3 regions of the Pseudarthrobacter sp. NPDC092202 genome follow, and region 1 is predicted to be linked to each of the others. Evidence: riboswitches for the same ligand, from Rfam matches in the RefSeq annotation. Region 1 holds a riboswitch; each other region holds the start of a gene.
The links. A riboswitch is a leader RNA that binds a small molecule or an ion and turns the genes downstream of it on or off. The one in region 1 is predicted to bind S-adenosylmethionine.
Positions count from the first base shown of each region.

Region 2: another riboswitch for S-adenosylmethionine. It lies ahead of ACIQF4_RS10080 (DUF1737 domain-containing protein); the one in region 1 lies ahead of ACIQF4_RS15495 (homoserine O-acetyltransferase).
Region 3: another riboswitch for S-adenosylmethionine. It lies ahead of ACIQF4_RS02350 (aminotransferase class V-fold PLP-dependent enzyme); the one in region 1 lies ahead of ACIQF4_RS15495 (homoserine O-acetyltransferase).

Region 1 is NZ_JBIVRG010000010.1:161,153-166,582, forward strand. It holds gene ACIQF4_RS15490 (MFS transporter) at 1-595, opposite strand, end outside; gene ACIQF4_RS15495 (homoserine O-acetyltransferase) at 777-1,892, opposite strand; SAM riboswitch class IV at 1,906-2,021, opposite strand; gene ACIQF4_RS15500 (bifunctional o-acetylhomoserine/o-acetylserine sulfhydrylase) at 2,142-3,467, opposite strand; SAM riboswitch class IV at 3,510-3,625, opposite strand; gene ACIQF4_RS15505 (S8 family serine peptidase) at 3,874-5,430, shown strand, end outside.
Region 2 is NZ_JBIVRG010000005.1:39,161-44,590, reverse strand. It holds gene ACIQF4_RS10090 (GNAT family N-acetyltransferase) at 1-518, shown strand, start outside; gene opgC (OpgC domain-containing protein) at 554-2,968, opposite strand; SAM riboswitch class IV at 3,272-3,385, shown strand; gene ACIQF4_RS10080 (DUF1737 domain-containing protein) at 3,399-3,677, shown strand; gene ACIQF4_RS10075 (rhodanese-like domain-containing protein) at 3,674-4,084, shown strand; gene ACIQF4_RS10070 (O-succinylhomoserine sulfhydrylase) at 4,085-5,293, shown strand; gene ACIQF4_RS10065 (DUF1905 domain-containing protein) at 5,308-5,430, opposite strand, start outside.
Region 3 is NZ_JBIVRG010000001.1:495,053-500,482, forward strand. It holds gene ACIQF4_RS02340 (metal-dependent transcriptional regulator) at 1-251, opposite strand, end outside; gene ACIQF4_RS02345 (class I SAM-dependent methyltransferase) at 301-1,059, opposite strand; gene ACIQF4_RS02350 (aminotransferase class V-fold PLP-dependent enzyme) at 1,136-2,593, opposite strand; SAM riboswitch class IV at 2,628-2,741, opposite strand; gene hisN (histidinol-phosphatase) at 2,901-3,713, opposite strand; gene rsgA (ribosome small subunit-dependent GTPase A) at 3,761-4,876, opposite strand; gene aroA (3-phosphoshikimate 1-carboxyvinyltransferase) at 4,860-5,430, opposite strand, start outside.

The DNA of each region.
Region 1 (5,430 bases):
CCCAGCCGAGGAAGGCTTCGGGGGAAAGGGTGGAGGAGAGGGTGAACAGCACGGCCGTGGCGAGCAGGTTGCCCATGGGGACGGCGGACTGCGGCCAGCTGGACCAGAAACCGCGGGACTTGTTCGGGCTGTGCTCGGCGACGAGCAGCACAGCGCCGCCCCACTCGCCGCCTACTGCGAAGCCCTGGACGAAGCGCAGGAACACCAGCAGGGCAGGGGCCCAGTAGCCGATCTGCGCAAATGTGGGCAGGCAGCCCATGAGGAAGGTGGCAACACCCACCAGGATGATGCTCAGCTGCAGCAACTGCTTGCGGCCGAACTTGTCGCCAAAGTGGCCGAAGACGATGCCACCGATGGGGCGGGCAACGAAGCCGACGGCGTAGGTGACGAAGGCTGCAATGATGCCGTCCAGCTCTGTTCCGGAGTTGGGGAAGAACAGCTTGCCGAACACCAGGGTGGCGGCGGAGGCGTAAAGGAAGAACTCGTACCACTCAACCACGGTGCCGGCCATGGAGGCCGTGACGACTTTCTTCAGGCCGGAGGCCTTGACATCGGTTTCCTCGGGCCGCCGCGCGGCGGACTTTTCCGTACTCATTGATGAACTCCTTCGGCGTCTTCTTCGACACCACTGGGACAGGCTGTGGCGGATACGTGTGATTTTGGCCACGAACCGCCGGGTCCCAACGAGTATGGTCCGCCTGAACGCCAAGCTCAACGGCGAATCATGCAGAGGCTATCTGCATAAATGCACATCCACTTGCCCGCGAACCTCGGTTTTAGTCCGAGAGATGTGCCCTGAGCTGGTGGCCCAGCTGGCCTATTTCCGTCAGGAAGCCGTCATGGCCTATCGGCGCTGTGATGAGGTGCACGTCCACTTCTCCGGGGAGGGCTGCGGCAAGTTCGCGGGACTGGGCCGGGAAGTAGAGGCGGTCCGAGTCCACGGCTGCCACGAAGAAACGCGCACCTGACCGCGCCAGGGTCTCGGGAAGCGGCCCCCTACCCCGGCAGATGTCGTGGCTCATCAGGGCCTCGGTGATGGCGATGTAGCTGTTGGCATCAAACCGCCGGACCAGCTTGTTCCCCTGGTGGTCCAGGTAGCTTTCCACCTGGTAGCGGCCTCGGTTGGCCAGGACCCCGCCCTGCAGGGGTGACTCCGGAGCCTGGGGTGCGCGGCCAAACCTGCCTTCCAGTTCCGCCGCGGAGCGGTAGGTGATGTGCGCAATCCGCCGGGCCAGGGCCAGGCCATCCTCGGGAAAGGGGCCGCGGTAGTAATCGCCCCCGTTGAAATTCGCATCCTGGCGGATCGCCAGGGTCTGTGCCTGGGCAAAGGCAATCTGCTCGGCTGTGCTGGCAGCGCCGATGGAGATCACTCCGCAGCGCTGCACCCGTTCGGGGAAGGTGATGGCCCACTCCAGGGCGCGGGCTCCGCCCATGGAACCGCCCAGCACCGCAAACCAGCTCTTGATTCCCAGCTTGTCGGCCAGCCGGGCCTCCGCCACAGTGCTGTCCCGCAGCGTGACCAGGGGAAACCGGGATCCCCAGGGAGTCCCGTCCGGTGCCGGCGAGGACGGCCCCGTGGACCCGTAGCAACCGCCCACAATGTTGATGGACACTACAAAAAAGCGGTCCGTGTCCACCGGTGCACCCGGCCCGGCCAGCTGCTCCCACCAGCCCGGTTCATCGGTATCGCCACGGGTCACGTGGGTACTGCCGGTCAGTGCGTGCTCGATCAGGACGGCATTGCTGGCGTCCGCGTTGAGGGTGCCCCAGGTTTCGTAGGCCAGCGTGACGTCCGGCAGGTAGCCGCCGGCTTCAAGTTCCAGTCCCCCAATGGAGGCATAGCGGACTATTCCGTGTCCGGAAACGGTGGTACGGGCGACGGTAACCGTCATGGCAAGACCTCTTCTTACGCGCTTGCCTGCCGTCGAATGACCGGCAGGCCAGGTCTTCACCCGGGGCACCCCACCGCGGAAGGAGGGTTGCCGGCCAGCAAGCCGGGGCTGTCACTGGCACTCATGACCTGGTTCGAGTGTACGAAACAGCACCCGCCTGCCGCCAAGAGTGTGACTGGTTGTGACGGTCCCGGGCCCGGCAGGCACGCCCGCCCGGCCCGGGACCCCGCCGTCGGCCCTTGCTCCTGCTCAGGCGCCCGTGGCCGCCTTGGCGGCACGGAAGCCCGCTTCCAGGTCGGCCAGGATGTCATCGATGTGTTCGATTCCCACAGACAACCGGACCAGGCCGGGCGTTACCCCGGCCACCGCCTGCTGCTCCGGGGAGAGCTGGCTGTGGGTGGTCGACGCGGGATGGATGACAAGGGAGCGGACGTCACCGATGTTGGCCACATGGGAGTGCAGTTCGAGCGCGTCCACGAAGCGCTTGCCGGCCTCCGCCCCGCCGGCGAGGTTGAAGGACACGATCGCGCCCGTGCCCTTGGGGCCATATTTGCGGCCCCTCTCGTACCAGGGGCTGGAGGGCAGCCCCGCGTAGGCGACCGATTCGACGTCGTCACGCGCTTCCAGCCACTGCGCCACGTCCAGGGCGTTGGCAACGTGACGCTCCACGCGCAGGCTCAACGTTTCCAGCCCCTGGGCAATGAGGAAGGCGTTGAACGGGGAGACGGCGGAACCAAGGTCCCGGAGCAGCTGGACGCGCGCTTTGAGGATGTAGGACAGGTTGGCGCCCAGGGCACCGTCCTTGCCGAGGTCGCGGGCGTACACCAGCCCGTTGTAGGTGGGGTCCGGGGTGTTGAAGCCCGGGAACTTCGCCGGGTCCTTGCCGAAGTCGAACTTCCCGGAGTCCACGATCACGCCGGCAATGGCGGAACCGTGGCCGCCCAGGTACTTGGTTGCCGAATGGATCACGATGTCCGCTCCCCATTCCAGCGGCCGGATCAGGTACGGGGTGGACAGGGTGTTGTCCACAATGAGGGGCACCCCGGCATCGTGGGCCACCTGGGAGATACCTTCTATGTCCAGGACGTCCTGGCGGGGGTTGGAGACCACTTCCCCGAAAAAGAGCTTGGTGTTGGGCTGCACGGCGTCGCGCCACTGCTCCAGGTTGTCCGGGTCCGCCACGAAGGTGACCGAAATGCCGAACTTCTTCAGGGTATGGGCAAAGAGATTGTAGGTTCCGCCGTAAAGGCTGGGGCTTGCGACGATATGGTCGCCGGCTTCCGCGATGTTCAGGACAGCGAAGGTTTCTGCGGCCTGGCCTGAGCTGAGCAGCAGTGCCCCGAGCCCGCCTTCAAGGCTGGCGATCCGCTGTTCCACGGCTTCCTGGGTGGGGTTGCCGATGCGGGTGTAGATAGGTGCCAGTTCAGCAAGGGCGAAACGGTTGGCGGCGCTCTCGGCGCTGGGGAACACGAAGGACGTGGTCTGGTAGATAGGGAGTGCACGGGCGCCCGTGGCACTGTCCGGCTCCTGGCCTGCGTGGATCTGGCGGGTTTCGAATGACCATCCGTTGGACATCTAAGGCTCCTTTGACTGGGCCCGGCATGCTCAAAGCACCGCGGGCCGCGCTTGCTGTCCGGCCTTTGCCGGACAGCCAGGTCCTCACCCGGGGCACCCCACCGCGGAAGGAGGGTTGCCGGCCAGCAAGCCGGGGCTTGGTGCTGGCGCTCATGACCTGAGCCCAGTGTAGGAACAGCATGTGCCCGCCGCCATGAGTGTGACCGGTTGTGACTTCCCCGCCCTCCTGCGGGACGCACCCCGCCGGACGCAGCGCTGGGAGGCACCGTATGTTGATCTCCCAAGGTTCCGCAGAAGATGCGCAGGATTGCGCGAAGTTTGGCCGTTTGCCACCGGTCCCCCGTTAGATTTGAGCCGGGAACCCGTCTCATCGCCTTTCAGCTTCCATACCAAAGGAACACTTCAGTTGCCCCAGTTCTCTCGCCTGGCACGTCGCACCGTCCTGCTCTCCGCCGTCGCCCTCTGCTCAGGCGCGGTGGCAGCCGGTCCCTGGCCGGCATCCGCAGCACACGCCGCTCCTTCTGCCGCTGCTGACGATGGCGGCCGCTACCTTGTGCAATTCGCTCCGGGCAAGGACGTCGCGGCCGAGGCGGCAGCCCTCCGCGCCCAGGGAATCGGCGTCAACAGAACATTTACGAAGGCGGTGAAGGGCGCGGCCATCGAGGCCAGCCCGGGGCAGGCTGCCGCCCTGCTGCGCTCAGGCCGGGCCGCAACAGTGGAGCCGGACCACGCTGTCACGGTCTCCGAGGTGCAGCGTAACGCGCCGTGGGGCCTCGACCGGATCGATCAACAGGCGCTGCCCCTCTCCGGCTCCTACACACCTGCCGCCTCCGGCCAGGGCGTCAGCGCCTACGTAGTGGATACCGGGATCCTCGCATCCCATGCCGATTTCGGCGGCCGGGTCAGCGCCGGATGGACAGCAAAGGCTGACGGCCTGGGATCAAGCGACTGCAACGGCCATGGCACGCACGTGGCAGGAGTCATCGGCGGCGCCGTCCATGGTGTGGCCAAATCCGCCACCCTCGTTCCGGTGCGGGCACTCGCATGCGATGGCTCCGGCCTCTATTCGGACATCATCGCGGGGCTGGACTGGATTGCAGATCATCACCGCCCTGGCACCCCCGCCGTAGTTAACCTGAGCATCGGCGGACCCACCAGCAGCGTGCTCGACGCAGCAGTCCAGGCCGTCATCACCAACGGCCTCCCGGCCATTGTCTCAGCGGGGAACAACGCCGTTGACGCCTGCACGGCTTCTCCAGCCCGCACGGCGTCGGCGATCACGGTCGCGGCAAGCGATTCTTCGGACCGCCAGGCCTCCTTCTCCAATTTTGGCAAATGCGTTGACCTCTACGCGCCGGGCGTCGGCGTCAGCTCCGCCTGGCATACTTCCGCAACGGCCACGGCGTCACTCAGCGGAACGTCCATGGCTACGCCGCATGTGGCTGGTGCTGCCGCTGTCCTCCTCTCAGGCAACCCCCTTTTGACCCCCAGCCAGGTGACCGACCGGCTGCTCTCGTCCGCGACGGGAGGAAAGGTTGCAGGATCCGGAAGTGGAACGCCCAACCGTCTGCTGTACACCGGATCGGCTTCCGTCAACAACTTTTCGGTGGCGGGGGCGATCGGGGCCAAGTACGACTCAATGGGCGGACCAACGTCCCAGCTGGGCGCGGCCATCAGCCAGGAACAAACAGTCCAGGGCGGAGCGCAGCAACAGTTCCAATACGGGTTGATTTTCTGGTCGCCCCAAGGTGGGGCACACCCGCTGTGGGGTGCCATTGAGAAGAAGTGGTTCAACGGGCATGACTCGGGCTACCCCATCCGGGACGAGGAGTCTCTGGGCGGCGGAGCCATAGCCCAGCACTTCACGAATGGAACCATGTACTACACACCGCAAATTGGCCTTCACTACATCGGCGCCGGAATCCGGGAGGCGTGGTGGAATAAGGGCGGCCAGACCGGCGTA
Region 2 (5,430 bases), on a different contig from region 1:
TGTCCGAGGCCTACGCGCGCAATCGAGAGCACCTGGCTCCATGGGAGCCGAAACGCTCGGATGCGTTCTTTACCAGCGGGCACCAGTCGGACATAATCCGCGCCAAGCTCGGCCAGTACGCGCTGGGCTCGGAAGTTCCGTGGGTACTGGTACAGGAAGAGGACGACGGCGGGGGCACGCCGCGCACCGGCCGGGCGGGCGGGCGCGTGGCTGGGACAGTCACGCTGACGGGGATCGTCCGCGGCCCCTTCCTCAGCGCGAACCTCGGCTACTGGGTGGACCACAAACTCACCGGGCAAGGGATTGGCACGGCCGCCGTTCTGCACGCGGTCGACTACGCCCGCACCGGGCTTGGCCTGCACCGCATCCAAGCTGCCACCCTGCTGCACAACACAGCGTCCAAGCGGATCCTGCAGCGGGCAGGGTTCCGGGAGATTGGGGTTGCGCCGCAATACCTGAAGATCGCAGGCCGGTGGCAGGACCATCTGCTCCACCAGCTGATCCTGCCGCAGCCATGAGTGAGTTCAGATAAGCCTCCGCGGAGGTCGCGTCCTTAGGTGGGGATGATTTTGAAGAGGAACCGGGTCCGCACCATCACCCAGAGGAGCCCGAGGACTACGGCATAAGCGAGCGTGTTGACCAGGATGTTTCCCTGCTGGAGGGCAGGGATATTGGCAACGACGGCTATGAGCACCACATGCATGATGAACACATAGAGGGTGGCGCGGCCCAGGGGGACCAGGAACCAGCCCAGGGCGCGCTGCACCGGCTTCCAGTACGCGGTGAGGAAGGCATAGGCCGCCACCACCAGGACCAGGACGTTCAGCAGCCGGCCCGGAGCGAGGTAGGTGCGTCCGAAGAACAGGTCATACATGGCCCGGTACGCGGTGTCCGGGATGATCGCCAGGCGGACGTCAAACCCGTTGGCCAGGTACGGATTGCCCCATGACAGGAAGGCAAACGCGAAGGCCAGGGCGGTGCAGGCCGCAACCGCCCAGGGGTGCGCTGAAAGCCAGGCCACGATCCTCCGCCGGTGGAACCCGGCCGCCAGGCCGACGACGAACAGCACCTGCCACACCAGCAGGGGAAATGAATCCTCGAACTGCGACGGCAGGATCCGGAAGCGCGTCACCGTACCCGCCGCGTACACGGCCAGCGATGCCGCCAGCACCCACACGGCTTTACCGCGGTTGAGGGCCGCGAGGATCAGGGGGCTGGCCAGCAGCAGCACCACGTACAGGCCCATCACGTTGAACTGCCACGGCCCGAACTGGAGCAGCAGGATGGCGGGAAGAACCTGTGGCGGCACGGGGAACTGGAACAGCGTTTCCATGCCTGCATAGAGGTCGTAGCTGCGGCCGGCACCTTCGTGCCCTGCACCGCCCGTGCCCTGGTCCACGAAGGTCGTGAGCGCATCTGTCCGGAACACCGGCAGCAGCGACAAGAGGAAGACGCCCACCAGCACCACCAGCGCCGTCAGGTAGAGCTTTCCTGCCCGGCGCGAAGTAAGGTCCACCACCGTTCCAAAGTCGTCCTTCGCCCTGGGCCCATAGACCATGCCCACCACCAGCCCGGAGAACAGGACAAACAGCTCGGCGCCCGAAACAAAGCCCACCGCCTCCTGGGTCAGGAGCTGGAACAGCGACACCAGGCCCAGGTGGTTCACCACCACAAAGACGATGGCAAGGCCACGGAGCAGGTCCACGCGGGAGTCCCTGCTGGACGGGTCGCTGTAGCCCCAGGCCGTGACCGCACCGACTTTGGCGGGGAGTTGCCACAGTGCCACCAGGAGGATGAGGAGGGCCGCCCCCACGCTCCAGGCGGCCGCCCCGGACAGCGTGTTGGACCTGACGAACGATGCACCTGGGGCGACATCGGTAACCGGCCCCGTCACCACCGGGGATCCCTCAAGCCGGGTGCGGGCAGCCTCGGCAATCCCCGCGTTTCCGGTGAGGCGCCAGTCGATACTGGCCACACCCGTGTCCCGTGTACTGGTGCGTTCGTCCCAGACCACCGCGCCCGTCATCGCGAAACCGGCTGATCCGGCAACTTCCAGGACCTGGCCCCACCAGCTGTCCTTGATCTCCGCTTCCGCGGCACCTCCGGCGGACGGGCTGTAAAAGGCCGAAGTCTGCAGCATCAAGGGCTTGTCCCGCCCCGCCGCATACGTCCCGTAGAAGTTTTCCCCGCCGGAGGCCGTCAGCATCTCCTGCAGCTCACCGGCGCGGGGAACGGTGTTGACCGCGGTGCCCCCTGCAGTGTCATCGTGGTAGGCCGTCAAGCCCACCCAGTCCACGGCGTCGTCCCCGGGGTAGTAGGGTTCGTAGGCTTTGTCCGAGCCGTTCCAGGCGCCGTCGCCGTTGGTGTCCAACAGGGAGAACCCCTCGGTTCCGGGCGCGGGCGCGTTCCGGTTCCGTTCGAAGGGATAGTCCCTGCCCAAATACGGTTCCCACACCATGGCATAACCGCCGGCGGTCCCGGCCGCCCGGAAAGCCGCTGTCACCGCCTGGAATGACTGCCGGTAGGCGGCCGGCTGCTGGCCCCACTCCACCCAGCTGGCATTCATGTCCGGAGCGAAGCGGATGAGCAGCTGGCCTTTAGAGTCACCTTTTATCCGGCGCACTTCCCCGGCAAAAGCTGCAGCGGCGTCAGGGGTGACCTGGTCCAGCGGGACAACAGGCCTTACCGTGAGCATCGCATCGGCGCCCTGTCCGGCGGATTGTTCCAGGAAGCCCCGGATGTCGCTCTCTTCCGAGGCGCGGAAGGGGAAGGTGATGTCGTGTCCGAAGATCGCGGGGGATGCCCCGAGCCGCTCGGAGAAGCCCCCGGCGGTGTCCTCTCCCCATTCGAGGACTGCGCCCAGCAGCGGCTTGCCTTCCTCCGGGAGGTTTCGGGCCGCCTGCGCCGGCCCGGCGGGCACCACCACGGCCAGGACGGCCATCAGCGCGGCGGCGAGGACGGCAGCCATCCGGTGGAGGGGCCGCGGGCGGCCGCTCGGGGCGGGACGTGCGGGAGCGGATAGCGTGCTGATGAGACCCCCCAGGGACTTATTCCTCAAGTGACGGGGCGGCGCCCCTGGACAAACTTTATCCGGGCTGGCGCTGGTGGCAGGCACCTGGCACCTGCATGCCCAAGGTGGCGCCGCCGTCGTACGTTGAACGGACGTGGCGCATGCATCTTTGGTGCCGTGCCTCCGCACAGCATCCTTCAGTTACGCAACATGACGACGACGGCGGTGCGGCGGTGCGCGGCAAGTGTTACGTTTTTGGGGAGTAATGAGTACCGGCGCCAAGCCCTGACTGGCCGGTCGGCAACCCTCCTTCCACGGCGGGGTGCCTCAGGTGAATACTCGGCATATCGACCATTCGAGCTGCAAGCGTGAGAGAAGGAGATCCGTCGTGTCTGACGCACCTGCCCCTGAAGAAAAACTGTCCTACCGCCTCATCAGCGGCCCGGACAACCGTGAATTCTGCGAGCGGATCTCGAACGCCCTGGCGGAAGGCTATGTGCTGCACGGCAGCCCCGCCGCAACCTTCAACGGCACCAGCGTGATCGTGGCACAGGCCGTGGTCCTGCCGGCAGCCATCGCCTCGGCAGACGCCGCAGTGGCGGATGCCGTGGATGACCTCGAGTCCGCAGGCGACGACCTTGAGTTCGACGGCGAGGGCCACGCATGAGCTACGCAGGAGACCTGACGCCGCAGGAGGCCTGGGACAAGCTGGCACAAGGCGCCATCCTGGTGGACGTACGCACCGAGGGCGAATGGGCCCACATCGGGATCCCGGACACCAAGGCAACAGAGAACGATCCGCTGTTCATCCAGTGGACCTTCCCCGGGGGCATTCCAAACCCTGACTTCATCAACGACCTCAACCAGCAGGCGCCCGAAGACCGGGCAACTGAACTGGTGTTCCTGTGCCGCTCCGGCCAGCGGTCCATCGCGGCGGCCATAGCGGCCACCCAGGCCGGCTTCACCTCCTACAACGTGCTGGAGGGCTTTGAAGGCGACCCCGACCGCTTCGGCGAACGCACCGTCAACGGCTGGAAGAACCGCGGCCTGCCAACAAACCTGGGAAAGATCTAAGTGACCTTCAACGAAGACGCCGCCGGCTGGAGCCCCGATACCCAGGCCGTGCGCGGCGGCCTGGACCGCACCAACTTCCAGGAAACCAGTGAAGCCATTTTCCTGAATTCAGGGTTCGTGTACGAATCTGCCGCCGCCGCCGAGCGCGCCTTCACGGGCGAGGACGAGCGTTTTGTCTACTCCCGCTACGGCAACCCTTCCGTGGCAACGTTCCAGGAGCGGCTCCGCCTCCTGGAAGGAACAGAGGCGTGCTTTGCCACCGCGTCCGGAATGTCGGCCGTGTTCACCGCCCTGGGTGCCCTGCTCGGTGCCGGCGACCGTGTAGTGGCCGCCCGTTCGCTGTTCGGGTCCTGCTTCGTGATCCTGAACGAAATCCTGCCGCGGTGGGGCGTGGAGACGGTCTTCGTTGACGGACCGGACCTGGAGCAGTGGCGCGAGGCCCTGTCCCAGCCCACTACCGCCGTCTTCTTCGAATCGCCGTCCAATCCCATGCAGGAGATCGTGGACATCGCGGCGGTCAGCGAACTGGCTCACGCGGCCGGGGCGACCGTCGTCGTCGACAACGTTTTTGCCACTCCCCTGCTGCAGCGCTGCGGGCAGTTTGGCGCGGACGTCATTGTCTACTCCGGGACCAAGCACATCGACGGCCAGGGCCGGGTGCTCGGCGGGGCAATCCTGGGCACCAAGGAGTTCATCGAGGGCCCCGTGAAGCAGCTGATGCGGCACACCGGCCCGGCATTGTCCGCCTTCAACGCCTGGGTCCTCACCAAGGGCCTGGAAACCATGGCGCTGCGTGTTAACCATTCCTCGGCCACCGCGCTGCGGCTCGCGGAGTGGCTGGAGGAACAGCCGGCCGTCAGCTGGGTGAAGTATCCGCTGCTGAAGTCCCACCCGCAGTATGAGCTGGCAGCAAAGCAGATGAGTGCCGGCGGCACGGTCCTCACCCTGGAGCTGGCTCCCTCCGGGGGCCGCTCGGGGAAGGAAGCCGCCTTCGCGCTGCTGGACGGCCTGCGGATCATCGACATCTCCAACAACCTCGGGGACGCCAAGTCCCTCATCACCCACCCGGCCACCACCACGCACCGCGCCATGGGGCCGGAGGGGCGGGCCGCTATTGGCCTGAGCGACGGCGTTGTTCGGCTTTCCGTTGGCCTGGAGGATGTGGACGACCTGATTGGCGACCTGGAGCAGGCGCTCAAGCAGATTTAGGGTTGCACCGGGAATCAGGCGCCTTGAACGGACAGGTTCACTTCCACGGAGTCGCCTTCGCTGATTCGCGCCCTGGCCCTGATAGCCTTCTTGACCGGCAAAAGGTACGTCCCTGTTGTGGTGTCCGGGAAGAGCGA
Region 3 (5,430 bases), on a different contig from region 1:
AGGCGGTGCCGGCGCACCATGGAGAGCGCGAGCTGCAGGCCCGCGTCCGTGAGCCTGATGGCGCTGTACGGCTTGTGGTCCACCAGGCCCTGGTCCTTCAGCTTCCGGACCATCTCTGAGACGGATGAGTTCGCCACCCCCAAGCGCTGGGCCAGCTGGGAGGACGTGATGGGTTTGTCCTGCCATTCAGTGAAGGAATAGATGACCTTGACGTAGTCCTCAATGGAGGAGGAGGGCGCGCTGGTCTTCACAGGATCCAGCCTACCGGCTGCCCTTGCCCACACGGGGGCTGCCAGCCGCTCATGCCCTGACCGCCCGCCACGACAGCGTCAGGTACGGCAGCTCCAGTACCTCGTCCGGCCCGTGGCCGAGGTGGTCATGGAGGTACCAGTCAAGGTTCGCAAGCACCTTCGCCCGGGTGGCCTCACCAGCGCGCAGGTAATAGCTGCGGGATTTCGTCAGTTCCATCAGGTCTGCGGTTGTCACGGAGTCCTGCCAGTGCGTGACATGCTCCTCCAGCGCCTCAAACTCAGGTCCTATGAGCGGGCGGTGGCCGGGTTTGTAGACATCCCCGGCATGCATGATCCTGGACAGGCGGTGGACCCAGGAAACCGACGTGTCCAGCTGGTTCCAGACGAGTCCCAGTGTTCCGTGAGGGCGGAGGACGCGGGCAAGTTCCGTGCTCGCCCTCAACGCGTCGCACCAGTGCCAGGCCTGGGCTACGGTAACGACGTCGAAGGCCTCGTCGGGCAGGCCAGTCGCCTCTGCGGTGCCAAGGACAGCTGTGGCGGCAGGATAGTGCTCGGCCAACTGCCTGAGCATGTCCGCTGAGGGGTCAACCGCCGTGACGGACAGCCCCATGCCCAGCAGCAGCTCAGTAAATTTGCCGGTGCCGGCGCCAACGTCGAGTGCATCGCGGGCCGCGGGAGTTACGAGCCAGCGCGCTGAGTCGGCAGGATACCCCGGCCGCACCTGCTGGTAGTGCTTGCCGCCGTCCTGGAAACTCAGGCCGAGCTCCCGGCGCCGGCCGTGATCCAGCCGTGGGCCACCCCGTGCCACGTGCGGCCTCCTTCATCCGGTACTTTTAGTTCCTCCGAATTTACCGCATGGGCCGCAGCAGGGCGCCAGCCGCAGGTCAGTCGTCGAGGCAGGGCGCGGCGCCGGCTGTTCCCGGGGTGTTGGGCGCCCAGTGGGGGTACGTACGGTTGTCATTGGCCGGAACCCAGCGGCCGGCGTCCACCACATAGTCCCAGCCCAGGCCCTTGCTCCGAAGGTCCCGGATGCCAGCCAGCAGCCGCTCCGCATCTTCCAGCCTTGAGCCGACGCCGAAGCTGGCCCGAAGGGAACCGGACGGAAGGCCCAGCCGCTTCAGCAGCGGGTGCGCGCAGAACCGGCCGTCGCGCAGGCCCACCCCGTGTTCGGCCGACAGGTAGGCGGCCACCAGGCCGGCGTCGTAGCCTTCAACGGAGAAGTTGACCACGCCAATCGTGTCGGTGTCCGGGTTGGTGTCCTTGAAGATCTGGTGGACCGTCACGCCGTCGATTTCCTGCAGCCCTTCCACCAGGTAGGAGCGGATGGCTGATTCGTGGGCGTGCCAGCGGTCCTGGTCCAGCTCCGCGATGACCTGCGTTGCACGGGCCAGCGTCGCCGCACCGAGCACGTTGGGTGATCCGCCCTCGTGGCGGGCCGGACCGGTTGCCCAGCTGACGCCGTCGAGCCTTGCTTCCTTGACGGCGCCTCCGCCTGCGAGGTGCGGTGTGCCGGCGTCGAGCCAGTCCGGCCGGCCGACCAGCACGCCGGCACCAAAGGGTGCGTACAGCTTGTGGCCCGAGAAGGCGAGGTAGTCGACGTCGTCCGCGGTGATGTTGACGCGCCGGTGCGGTGCCAGCTGGGCCGCGTCCACAGCGATCCGTGCCCCGTGCTCGTGCGCCAGCGCGGCAAGGGCGCGGATGGGGAGGATTTCGCCGGTGACGTTGGAAGCACCGGTCACGGCCAGCAGGCTGACGCCGCCCTGCTGCAGTTCCGCACGGACGGCGTCGATGGTTCCGGCAATGGTATCTGCTGCCACGATGCTGCGGTGGGGGACGCCCTGCCACGGAAGCAGGTTGGCGTGATGCTCAATATCGAGGTACAGGACGTCGCCGGCCGGCCGTCCATCGGTGGCCGGCAGGCAGCCCGCCAGCAGGTTCAGGGAGTCGGTGGTGTTCCGGGTGAAGATCACCGAATCATCCGGGCGGCCGCCTACGAAGTCGCGGACGATGGCACGGGCATTCTCGTAGACCGACGTGCTGATCTGGGAGGCGTAACCCGCACCGCGGTGGACGCTGGCGTAGAAGGGCAGGATCTCGTTGAGGTAGGCCGACACCACCGAGAGGGCGGGAGCGGACGCGCCATAATCCAGGTTGGCGTACCGGACGTGGCCGCCGTGGATCAGCGGAGCCTGGATCTCGGCACCGCTGACGGCAGCGAGCGGACGGCCTGCGGCGGCCTGCCACTGGTCGAAGAGCGCTGACGATTCCCGCGGAACGGCCTGATGCTGGAGAGCGGCCTTGCTGGAGAAAGCGGCGTTGGGGGAGACGGTGGCAGTTGTCACAGAGACCTCACTTCAAAACAGGACTCCGTGCAGGAATCCGCGCTTGCCGCATCCCTTCCGGACCGGCCTGGTCGTCACCCGGGGCACCCCACCGCGAATGGAGGGTTGCCGGCCAGCAAACCGGGGTTTTGCGCTGGCACTCGTGACCTGGTTAAGAGCGTAGAACATGGGCCGCGAAGGTTAAAAGCCCGCTGGAATGTTAAGGACTTTGTTACGCGCGGTTGAAAAGGGGCGGTTGAACCGAAGATCACGACGGCGGGCGCAGCCTTTCGGGGGCGTCCGCCGTCGATTGTTCGTAATGCCTGGACTAGAGCAGGTCGTCCAGGTTCGGGTTCAGGCGCCGCAGGACCTCCGAGTGGAGGATGGAATTCGTGGCCAGGGCGTTCCCGCCAAACGGACCGTCCTCGCCCTCCAGCGACGTAAAGCGGCCCCCCGCTTCCACCACGATGGGCACCAGCGCGGCCATGTCGTAGAGATTCAGCTCAGGTTCACAAGCGATGTCCACGGAACCTTCTGCCACCATGCAGTAGGACCAGAAGTCGCCAAAGGCACGGGTCCGCCACACGTCCTCGGTAAGCCCCAGGAATTCATCAAGGTTTCCACGTTCCTTCCAGCCGCCGAGGCTCGAGTAGGAGAGGGAAGCATCGGACAGGCTGGAAACATTGGACACCCGGAGGCGGGTTGCCGCGGCAAGGGAACGCCCCATGTAGGCTCCCATGCCCTTGGCGGCCCACCAGCGCTTGCCGAGGGCAGGCGCGCTGACCACGCCCACCACCGGTTCGCCCTCATCCACCAACGCGATCAGGGTGGCCCAGACCGGGACGCCCCGAACGAAGTTCTTGGTGCCGTCAATGGGGTCGATGATCCACCGCCGCGACCCATGCCCCGTACTGCCGAACTCTTCGCCGAGGACGGCATCGCGGGGACGGGAGCGGGAGAGCTGGCCACGGATGGCTTCCTCGGCTGCCTTGTCCGCATCGGTGACGGGCGTCAGGTCCGGCTTGGTCTCAATGTGGAGGTCCTGGGCCTTAAAGCGGCTCATGGTCTGGTCATCCACGGAATCGGCCAGGACATGGGCCAGGCGCAGGTCATCGTTGTAGCTCGAAGCGGGTTGGATCATGGTTCCAAACTACCGTCTGCGCGCCGTTCTGCCGGGAAGCGGGCCCGTCAGGTGACGCTGCCCAGTTCCTTGGCCTCCTGGGCTTCCATCCTCGGGTCCGTGCCGAGGAGGCGCCGCAGGGACCCCAGCCTCGCTGCTCCGGTGGGGCCGGCGTGCCCCGCACCAACCCATGCGTCCAGCCCGCAGTTGACCGCGGCGGCGGTGTGCTTGCATCCGCGCTCGCAGTCTTCAATGCCGGGGGAGAGGTCCGGGAAGGAACGGAGGATCCGGTCGGGATCCACGTGCGCCAGGCCAAAGGAGCGGATGCCGGGGGTGTCGATGATCCAGCTTCCGGACGGCGCGTCCGCGAGCTTCAGCGCAAGGGCCGACGACGACGTGTGCCGTCCGCGCCCCGTTACGGCGTTTACTCCGCCAGTAGCCCGTTCCGCCCCGGTCAGCGCGTTGACCATGGTTGACTTCCCAACACCGGAATGCCCAAGCATCACGGTGACCTTGCCGTCCAGGTGGCCGCGCATCTCGGCAACGGCGGAGATGTCCAGCCGGGCGGACAAGCCGTCATCCGAACGGGCATCAATGCCGGAAGCGCTGGCATCGGCGGTCCGGCTGATGATCACGGGAAAGTCCAGGTGGGTGTAGTTGGACAGCAGTTCCGCAGGGTCTTTGACGTCCGCCTTCGTGACCAGCAGGATCGGATCGATGCCGGCGTCGTACGCGGCCACCAGGGCACGGTCGATAAAGCCGGTCCGTGGTTCAGGATTGGCTGCTGCCACCACAATCACCAACTGGTCGGCATTGGCCACCACTGCCCGTTCAACGGGGTCCGTGTCGTCGGCGCTGCGCCGCAGCAGGGTCCTGCGGTCCTGGATTTTTACCAGGCGCGCCAGGGTGTCCGGCTCCCCGGAGACGTCGCCGACCAGCGAGACGAAGTCTCCTGCGACTACCGGATTCCGGCGGAGTTCCCGGGCCCGGGCAGCAATGACTATCCTTTCGTCGCCCGAGTCCTCTCCCACCACAGCGGTGTACCTGCCCCGGTCAACGGTAATGATGCGCCCCGTGACGGCGTCGTCATGGCTGGGCCTGTCCTTGGTGCGGGGCCGGGAGCCCTTCTTGCTGGGCCGGATCCGGACGTCCGATTCATCCCAGGAGTCAGTGCTCCGCGCCACCGCTGGAACCTTCCGGCGCTGTTTCGGCAGGACTGTTCTGCGCCAGCATGCCTGCCCACAGCCGGGGGAAATCCGGCATGGTCTTGGCTGTGGTGCCGATGTCCTGCACCTGGACGCCCTCCACGGCGAGGCCAAGGATGGCCCCCGCGGTGGCCATGCGGTGGTCGGCGTAGCTGTGGACGACGCCGGCATGCAGCTTTGCGGGCCGGATCACCAGTCCGTCGCTGGTTTCCTCGGCGTCACCGCCCAGGCGGTTGATCTCTGTCACAAGCGCGGCGAGCCGGTCGGTCTCGTGTCCCCGCAGGTGTGCGATGCCGGTGAGCCGGGAGGGGCCCGTGGCCAGCGCGCACAGGGCGGCTACGGTGGGCGCGAGTTCGCTGGTGTCCGCGAAGTCTCCGCCCTTGATGTGGGGGCCGCCGGTGACCGTGAGGACGCCGTCGTGCAGGGTCACCTGGGCGCCCATGGCGGCCAGGATGTTGCGCCAGAGGTCACCGACCTGCTGCGTTTCGTCCGGCCAGCCCGGGATCCGCACCGTTCCCCTGGAAGCCAAAGCA